2 linked regions of the Archangium violaceum genome follow. Each later gene encodes a partner of the first gene's protein in a complex. Links are inferred from orthologs where the notes say so. Each region holds a gene or a part of one and is shown on either strand. Other genes may lie near its edges.

Region 1 (4,954 bases):
GGTCGTCACGGTGGCCTGGGTGTGGGTGGGGCCGAGGAGCACGGACACCTCGGCCTGTCCCTGGGCGTTGGCGCGCACGGGGCCGTAGAGGGTGTCTCCGATGCGGACCTCCACGCGGCCCAGGGGCGGGAGCCCGGTGAGTGGCAACACCTGGCGGCGCTGCACCTCGAGCACCACGGTGGCCAGGGCGCCCGAGGAGGGGGACACCGCGGCGCAGAGGATGGGCGCGAGGGTCTCGGCGCGCGGCGGGGCGAAGGTGGCCTCGAGCGTGTCGGAGGCGGAGCGCCGCGTGGAGAGGAGCCGGCCCGTGCTGCACGCGAGGCGCGCGTCGGCGGGCAGCCCGGAAAGGGTGAGGGTGGAGCGGGTGTCGCGTCCGGAGAGGAGCTGGCGTGGTGAGGCCTCCAGCCGGGGAGACGGCACCGCGTGGGCGGAGCCGGCGAGCAGGAGGTACGGCAGGGCCAGCAGTCCGAGGAGCCCCCGGGCCGCGCGCATGACATGGGGTGTGATGACCACTCGCCCCATCATGACGGAAGCCCCCCTGCCGGTGAACCCGGAGGGAGGCAGGAGGCTCCTTCCGGGAGGATGTGGGACGGGGGGACTACCGGCCCTCGACGACCTTCTTGACACGTAGCACGGTGGCGGCGCCACCAGGGCCCGCCTTGGGCACCGTGTCCACCGTGGCTTCCACCTTGAGTCCGGCGCCGCGGCCCTGGACGGACTCGAGGAGGGTGGCGCGCCGATCCTCGGGCAGGCCGAGCGCGGAGAGGTCCACATCGGTGATCTGAATGCCCTCCGCGCCGGGCTGGTCCACCGGGGTGGCGATATAGGACGGGCAGGGCGCGGTGATGCAGCGCACCCCGCTGTCCTTCACCAGGTACACCACGGGCTTCGCGGCGGCGGTGTCCCGGGCGCCGGTGTCGGCGCCGTCGGTCGGGAGGGCCTGCCCCCGCTTCCCGGCGGCGTCGGCCGAGGCGGAGGAGGACGGGGCGGGCTTGGAGGTGGGAGGCGTTTCCATCAGGGGCGCGGGCTGGGTGGTGGGTGCGGAGGTGGACTCGGTGGGCCGGGGCTCGGGGGTGGTGCGGTTGCTGCAGCCGGCGAGCAGGCCGAGCGCGAGGGCGGCGGAGAGGAGGGGATGACTCGAGGTCATGGTTCGGGCTCCGGAAGGGACGCGGCGGTCTCGCCGCCTCCCGGGGTGATACCACTTCCTGTTCCTGGCGGGGCGCATGCCCGGGTTATTCGGAGGCGAAGGCGCCGAGCTCCTCGCCGAGCTCCTCCGCGCGCAGCTGCTCCTCGGGCTCGAAGACGAGGGCGGCCGAGTTGACGCAATAGCGCAGCCCGGTGGGCGGCGGCCCGTCATCGAAGACGTGGCCGAGGTGGGCGCCGCAGCGGCTGCACGACGCCTCGGTCCGGGTGTGCAGGAAGGTGCGGTCATCGTGGTGGGCGATGTGGCTGGACTTGATGGGCGCCCAGAAGCTGGGCCAGCCTGTGCCCGAGTCGAACTTCGTCTTCGAGGAGAAGAGGGTGCAGCCGCAGCCGGCGCAGCTGTAGATGCCCCGGCCGTGGTGATTCCAGAAGGCGCCGGTGAATGGGGGCTCCGTGCCCTTCTGCCGCATGATCCGGTACTGCTCCGGGGTGAGCTGCTCCCGCCACTCGTCGTCGGTCTTGTAGAACCTGTCGTGCATGGCGCCTCCGCGTCCTGCCCGCCCTAAGTTATGGGGGCGGGGCTGGCTGGAAGCAGCGACCGGTCGGCTGGTCGGTAGGATGAAGTGCTACCTGTATGCCCGTGCGCGGGGAGGCAGTTCAAGTCCCCGTCTCCCCGTATACTGGTCGAGTCGGCATGACCGCAGACGTCAGGTTCGTTGACGGCTTGGCCCCCCCGGGCTACATCCGCCTCGGGCGGCCATGGAGCCGCCGTTCTTTCCCGTAACCCCCCGGTTCTTCAAGGACCCCGAGATGGAATTCCGCATCGCCGCCGACGAGCTGAAGAAGGCCCTCTACCGCGCCCAGGGCATCGTGGAGCGCAAGACGACGATGCCCATCCTGGCCAACGTGCTGGTCACGGCGCACAAGTCGGGGGTGACCGTCACGGCGTTCGACCTGGAGATCGGCATCGTCTCCGAGCACCCGGCCGAGGTGGTGAAGCCGGGCGCCGTCACGCTGAGCGCCAAGTACGTCTTCGACATCGTCCAGAACCTGCCGGACGCCCACGTCACGCTCAAGAAGCTGGCGAACAACTACGTGGAGATCTCGAGCGGCTCGGCGCACTTCAAGATCGTCGGCACCGCGCCCGAGGAGTACCCGAAGCTGCCGCGCGAGGAGAGCGCCCCGCTGGTGCAGGTGATGGGCAACACGCTGCTGGAGATGATCAAGAAGACGCAGTTCGCCATCTCCACGGACGAGACGCGCTACATCCTCAACGGCGTCTTCTTCGAGCCGCAGGCCGGCGGCAAGGTGCGGATGGTGGCCACGGACGGTCACCGCCTCTCGCTCATCGAGCGCGAGCTGCAGGGGGACTTCAAGCTCAAGGGTGGTGTCATCATCCCGCGCAAGGGCCTCTTGGAGCTCAAGAGGCTCCTGGACGAGGCGCCGGACGCGGAGTGCCACCTGGGGTTCGCGGAGAACTCGGCGCTCTTCAAGAAGACGGGCCTGACGATGGTGATGCGGCTCATCGACGGGCAGTTCCCCGAGTACCAGCGCGTCATCCCCAAGGAGGGGGAGAAGGCGGTGCTGGTGCCCAAGACGCGGCTGCTCGAGGGCCTCAAGCGCATCGCGCTGCTGAGCGCGGACAAGAGCTACGCGGTGCGCGTGGGCCTGGCGGAGAACCAGCTGCTCATCACCGCGAACAACCCGGACCTGGGTGAGGCCAAGGACGCGCTGGACATCGCCTACCGGGGCACCCCCATCACCATCGGCTTCAACGCGCGCTACCTCATCGACGTGCTGACGGTGACGGACACGGACGAGGTGGCCTTCGAGCTGGGTGACGAGCACAGCCCGGGCGTGCTGCACGCGCCGGGGGACCGCAGCTTCACGGCCGTCGTGATGCCGATGCGCGTCTGAGCGAAGTCGTCGCACCCATGAGCAGCTCCCAGCCTTCCGCCGTCGCGCCGCCCGCCCCGGTGCCAGGCCCCCGCGACACGGGGCTGGACCGTGCGCGGGCGGTGGCCGTCATCGCGATGGTGATGGGCCACACGCTGGACGCGGTGCTGTCGGACGCGGCGCGCGGGGGCCCGGGCATGCGGGCGTACTGGTCCATGCGGGCCGTGACGGCGCCGCTGTTCCTCTTCGTGGCCGGGTGGGCCTTCGCGACGACGGTGCGGCGCACGGGCGCGCATGGCCCCCGCGTGCTGCGCCGGTACCTGCCGCGCGTGGGGTTGCTGCTCGGCTGGGGCTACCTGTTACGTTGGCCCGGTTGGGGGCTGCCAGCGCTGTTCGCCGGGGAGCTGGCGGTGTGGCGGCACTTCCTGGCCTTCGATGCGCTGCATGGCGTGGCGGGGGCGCTGCTGCTGGGCGCGGGCGTGCTGGCGTTGCTGAAGGGGCGGGCGGCGCGGATGGCCGCGCTGGCCTTCCTGGCGGTGCTCTTCCCCTGCGTGAGCGCGGGGTTGCGCGCGGTGGTGGAGGCGGGCGGGTGGCCGCTGGCGCTGGAGCAGGCGCTGGTGGGCAGGACATCCAGCTTCCCGCTCTTCCCGTGGTCGGCGTACTTCTTCCTGGGCGGCTTCACGGGGTTGGGGCTCGCGGGTGTGAGGCGCGTGCCGCACTGGTTGTGCCTCATGGGCCCGGGCGCCGTGCTGCTCGCGCTGATGACGCTGTGGGGCGGGGACCCCGGGAGGGGTGCTCCCACGCTGGTGCTGTGGCGGGTGGGCCTGCTGACCGTGGTGGCGGGGCTGGCCATGCTGCTGCCCTCGCGGCTGGACGGGCTGCTGGGCCCGGTGGGCCGCGCGTCGCTCTGGGTCTACGTGGTGCACCTGCCCATCGTGTACGGCTGGTCCACCTTCCCGAGCCTCGCGGGCTGGTTGGGGCACTCACAGGACGTACTGCCCGCGCTGGGCCTGGCGCTCTCTGTACTGGCGGTGTCGCTGGGGCTCGCACTGCCAGCGAAGAAGCTCTACGGCCGTTGGCGCCGGAGGGCCTCGGCTCCCGATGTGTCCGCCGCGTCGGCGCTCGCCTCCAAGCCCCCCGTCTCGGGCTGAGCCTCCGTCTTCCCGTATACTGAAGCGACAGCCGCGCCACCCCGCTTCAGAAGAGGCTTCCGGAGTCATGTCGTCGCATCGGTTCGCCATGTTCCTGGCGGTGGTCCTCGTTTGCTGGGGAGGCGACGTGGCGCGCGCGGGGGAGCCCCCGGGGCGCATCGGCTTCCGGAGCTACGGCACGGATGCCGGCATCGAGAACCAGGACATGTCCTGGGTCTTCCAGGATGGGGAAGGGTTCGTGTGGGTCTGCGCGGCGGACGCGATGTACCGCTTCGACGGTGAGCGCTTCGAGCGCTTCGGGCTGGAGGCCGGCCTGCCCTCGCCGATCGTGAACGACGCGACGCTCGACGCCGAGGGGCGGTTGCTCCTGGTGACCCGGGGCGGCGTGGTCCGCTGGGACGGCAGCCACTTCGTCTCCGTGCCGATGAACGGTGTCTCCTCGCGGGTGCTGCGGCTCCGTCTGGACGCCCGGAAGCGGATGCTCGTGGGCAGCGAGGACGGTCTGTTCGTGGAGTCGGAGCCGGGACGCTTCGTCCTGTCGCCCGGGTGGCCGGGTGGCGCGGCCCAGGTGCTCTGGGTGGATGCCTCGGGTGCGCTCCAGGTGGGCTCGGAGTCGCGCCTGCTGACCCGGGATGTCCACGGGGTCTGGAGGAGCCGCCGGCTGCCGGGGCCCGAGCTGCGCAACATCCTCTCCATCGCGCGGGACGGACAGGGTCGCCTGTGGCTGAGCGGTGATGGGTGGCTCCTCGTGCAGTCCCGCGAGG
Region 2 (3,976 bases), 4.6 Mb from region 1 along the record:
CGGTGCGCCCCGGCGCGGGGGCTGGATCCAGGACAGTGGGCTCGAAACCGCCCCCGGCCGTACTCCGGCAGCCGAGCAATGGGACCAGAAGTACCACGGTTACCAGAGGCCACCTGCTCAATCGCTGTTCTCCTCTCATCGATGGCTGCTTGCTCGATCGAGGGCTGCACCTCCGGCGCCTGCTCGTCTCCAGACTCCCAGCAGCCGCTACCGATGAGCCCCGAAAGCAAGACATTTTCCGATCCCAACATTTTCCCGCGAAGGTGGATTGCTCACGACAGTCCATTCTCAAAATCTGGACCTGGGAGAATCGTGACAATGGAGCGCCCCCCTCGCACCGCCTATTCGCCCATCACCTTGACGACCACGCGCTTGCGGCGCTGCCCGTCGAACTCGGCGTAGAACACCTGCTGCCAGGGCCCGAGGTCCAACTTGCCGGCGGTGACGGGGAGGATCACCTGGTGGTGGACGAGCAGGGACTTGAGGTGGGCGTCGCCGTTGTCCTCGCCGGTGCGGTGGTGGCGGTAGTCGGGTCCCTGGGGGGCGAGTTCCTGCAACCACTCCCAGATGTCCTCGTGGAGACCGGACTCATCGTCATTGACGAAGACACCGGCGGTGATGTGCATGGCGGAGACGAGCACCATGCCCTCCTGGATGCCGCTCTTGCGGACAAGCTCGGCGACGGTATCGGTGATACGTACGAGCTCGCGGCGTTCCCGGGTCTGGAAGGTGAGGTATTCAGTCAGGGTCTTCATGCGGAGTGAATGTCAGAGGGGTCCAATACAGTGAATCCGATGCGGGCCATCATCCACGTGGACATGGACGCCTTCTATGCGTCGGTGGAGCAGCGGGACAACCCGGAGCTGCGCGGCAAACCCCTGATTGTTGGCGGGGACGCACGGCGCGGCGTGGTGGTGGCCGCCTCGTACGAGGTGCGCAAGTACGGCGTGCGCAGCGCGATGCCCATGGCGCGGGCGATGAAGCAGGCGCCGCACGCCGTGGTGGTGAAGCCCCGTTTCAGCGCGTACAGCGAGGCGAGCGAGCAGGTGTTCTCCATCTTCGAGCGCTACACGCCGCTGGTGGAGCCCCTGTCGCTGGACGAGGCCTTCCTGGACGTGACGGCGTCGGTGGGCCTCTTCGGAACGCCGGCGGACATGGCCAGGCGGATCCGCAAGGAGATCGCCTCGGAGACGGGCCTGCCCTCATCGGCGGGCATCGCCGCGGTGAAATTCGTGGCGAAGATCGCCTCGGACGTGGCGAAGCCGAACGGTCAGCGGGAGGTGCGGGCGGAGGAGACGGTGGCGTTCCTCGCGGGACTCCCGGTGGGGCGGTTGTGGGGGGTGGGGCCGAAGACGGAGGAGGCGCTGAAACGCGCGGGGCTGGAGACGATCGGCGACGTGGCCCGGCGGGACGTGGCGTGGATGGAGGTGCGGTGGGGCTCGAGCGGGCGTCACTTGTGGGAGCTGGCCCAGGGCATCGACCCCCGGGAGGTGGTGCCGGACCGCGAGGCGAAGAGCGTGGGGGCCGAGGACACGTTCGACGAGGACCTGACGGGGATGGACGCCCTGAGCCCGCACGTGCACTCGCAAGCGCTGCGGGTGGCCCGCCGACTGAGGCGCGCGGGAGTGAAGGGACGGGTGGTGCAGCTCAAGCTGAAGTTCGCGGACTTCACGCTCATCACCCGGAGGACCACCCTGCCCTCTCCGACGGATGACGGACAGACGCTCTACCGGGTGGCGAAGGAGCTCCTGGAGAAGGCCCACGAGGACAAGCCGGTGCGGCTGACCGGGGTCTCGATGCAGGAGTTGGGCTTGGAGGGGGGCGAGCCGCGGCAGCTCGGGTTGTTCACGGAGCCGGAGAAACCGAAGCGGAGCGACAAGCTGAACGCGGCGTTGGATCGGATCGCGGAGCGCTTCGGGTCGAAGGCGGTCACGACGGCGGACATCGCGGGGAGCCCCGAGTCGGCTCCCGACCCGGAGCGGCCCAAGAAGCCCAAGCGTCCCAACTGAGCCCCCTGGAAACATGTGCTGACAACCACGGCCATTTCCCCTCTCCCAGAGGGAGAGGGAACACGAGCTCAGCCCTCGTCGGACTCGGAGTCGCTGTCGGAATCCCCGCCGGACTCGAAATCATCACCCGTCTCACCGGCGTCCCCAGCATCGTCCGAGTCACCCGTGTCCGCGGATTCACTCCCCGAGGACTCCGCGCTACCCGAGGCCGAGGCGGTGGATGCGCCCTCCCCCGCCCCGGTCTTGTTGCGCCCACTCCGACGCCGACGCCGACGCCGCTTGCGCGGAGCCTCGCCACCCTCGGTCGTTCCCCCCTCGGGCTTGGGGGAAGGCACCTCGCCACGCTTCCACGCCTCGAGCGCCTCACGGTGCTGGCCGGTGGCCTCGACGGAGATCTCGAAGACGATGAGCGCGTCGTTGAAGAGCGGGTGGCGGCGGAACGCCCCGGTGCGGCGGCGGCGCTCGCCGGAGAGGGTCCGCTGGGCGATGAGCAGCAGCCGGCAGCGCTCGGCGATGCGGCGGGGCAGCCGGGCGGTCTGGACGAACTCGGAGAGCAGATCCTCGATGCCCTGGGCCACGGAGGGGCGGACCGCGGGGTCCTGGCTCTCCACGATGGGGCCGGCCTGGGCGATGGGGACGAGCAGCGCCGCGAGCAGGATGGCGTCATCCAACTGCTCGCCCGAGGAGACGCGCCTGTCGAGCGCCTCGACGTACGCGTAGAAGGTCTCACGGCCGCGGCGGCCGTTTTCCTTGAAGTACGCGGCCACGGGCGGGAGGAGGATTTTGAGCGCATCCAGCGCTTCGAGCAGCCGCAGGCTGGGAGCGGCCACGCCACCGCGGATGAGGCGGAAGGTCTCCTCCAGCAGACGCGCGGGGGCACAGCGGGGCAGGTCCTCGACGGCGCCCTCCATGGCGGCGTAGGTGCGCGACTCGATGTCCAGGCCCAGCTTGGAGGCGAAGCGCACGGCGCGGAGGATTCGGACGGGGTCCTCACGCATGCGGATCTCCGGGTCGCCGATGGTCCGGATGTAGCGCTCGTCGATGTCGCGCCGGCCGCGCACGTAGTCAATCACCCGGCCCTCGGCGACGTCGTAGAACAGGCCGTTCATGGTGAAGTCGCGGCGACGGGCGTCCTGCTCGGCGGTGCCGAAGACGTTGTCGTGCGTGATGAGGAGATCCTGGGACTCCTCCGCCTCGATCCCCTCCTCGCCATTCTCGGCGCCCGTGTCGGCCCCGGCCTCGGCGCCGTTGCTGGCGTCGAGCTCCGTGGGATTGGCGCGGAAGGTGGAGACCTCGATGATCTTCCCACCCTTGAAGTAGATGTGGGCGAGCCGGAAGCGCCGGCCGATGAGGCGGCAGTTGCGGAAGATGGCGCGCACCTCACCCGGGTGGGCGCTGGTGGCGATGTCGAAGTCCTTGGGGGTGCGGCCCAGCATCAGGTCCCGCACACAGCCGCCCACGAGGTAGGCCTCGTGGCCGTGGGCGTGGAGGCGGTGGATGACCTTGAGGGCGTCCGGGTCGAGCTTGTCGGGGTCTATCTCCGCGGGCTCGCCGGAGGGGGTGGTGTTGGAGAGGTATTCGGTCTCGGAGAGGGTCTCCTCGGGGAGGGTCTCCATGAAGGCGGACATGGGGGTGGGGTTCTCCTCCGCGGGCTCTGGAACCGGCAGCGCCTCGAGGGGGTCCAGGGACCCGGCCTCGGGGATCTCAGCCTCGCGCGCGTCATCGGGCGCAGGCTGGAGCGTCGGTTCACCGGCTGGCGGTGTTTCGGTGGAGTCTCGCGTCATCTCGCGGTTGACGCCCCGTGGGGGGCGCATCTAAGGGCACGACCTATAGCGCATCCTCCCCTGAAGGGAGTAGCAGATGAAGACATTGTTGACGGGGGCAACAGGACTGGTGGGGGCAAACCTCGCCCACCTGCTGTGCCAGCGGGGGGAACGCCCCCGGCTGCTCGTCCGGGAGCGGAGCGA

Evidence for each region. Proteins that work in one complex are often made in the same cells at the same time.
Region 2: the proteins of dnaN (region 1) and JQX13_RS31295 are in contact, whole or in part, in a solved structure (PDB 1OK7), measured with the Escherichia coli proteins. The link is inferred for Archangium violaceum from one-to-one orthologs.

The regions. Positions count from the first base shown.
Region 1 is NZ_CP069338.1:2,702,341-2,707,294, reverse strand. The notes cover bases 1,203-4,006. They hold dnaN (DNA polymerase III subunit beta), read left to right. Parts: upstream 1,203-1,953; coding sequence 1,954-3,060; downstream 3,061-4,006. Other genes in these bases: JQX13_RS11600 (acyltransferase family protein), read left to right, coding at 3,078-4,006; msrB (peptide-methionine (R)-S-oxide reductase MsrB), read right to left, coding at 1,233-1,682. Outside these bases: JQX13_RS11620 (invasin domain 3-containing protein), read right to left, coding at 1-525; JQX13_RS11615 (DUF6748 domain-containing protein), read right to left, coding at 599-1,147; more of JQX13_RS11600, read left to right, coding at 4,007-4,190; JQX13_RS11595 (sensor histidine kinase), read left to right, coding at 4,258-4,954. UniProt on the Escherichia coli protein: Confers DNA tethering and processivity to DNA polymerases and other proteins. Acts as a clamp, forming a ring around DNA (a reaction catalyzed by the clamp-loading complex) which diffuses in an ATP-independent manner freely and bidirectionally along dsDNA.
Region 2 is NZ_CP069338.1:7,301,966-7,305,941, reverse strand. The notes cover bases 1-2,901. They hold JQX13_RS31295 (DNA polymerase IV), read left to right. Parts: upstream 1-794; coding sequence 795-2,009; downstream 2,010-2,901. Other genes in these bases: pcnB (polynucleotide adenylyltransferase PcnB), read right to left, coding at 2,078-2,901; JQX13_RS31300 (secondary thiamine-phosphate synthase enzyme YjbQ), read right to left, coding at 342-755. Outside these bases: more of pcnB, read right to left, coding at 2,902-3,793; JQX13_RS31285 (NAD-dependent epimerase/dehydratase family protein), read left to right, coding at 3,870-3,976. UniProt on the Escherichia coli protein: Poorly processive, error-prone DNA polymerase involved in translesion repair and untargeted mutagenesis. Copies undamaged DNA at stalled replication forks, which arise in vivo from mismatched or misaligned primer ends.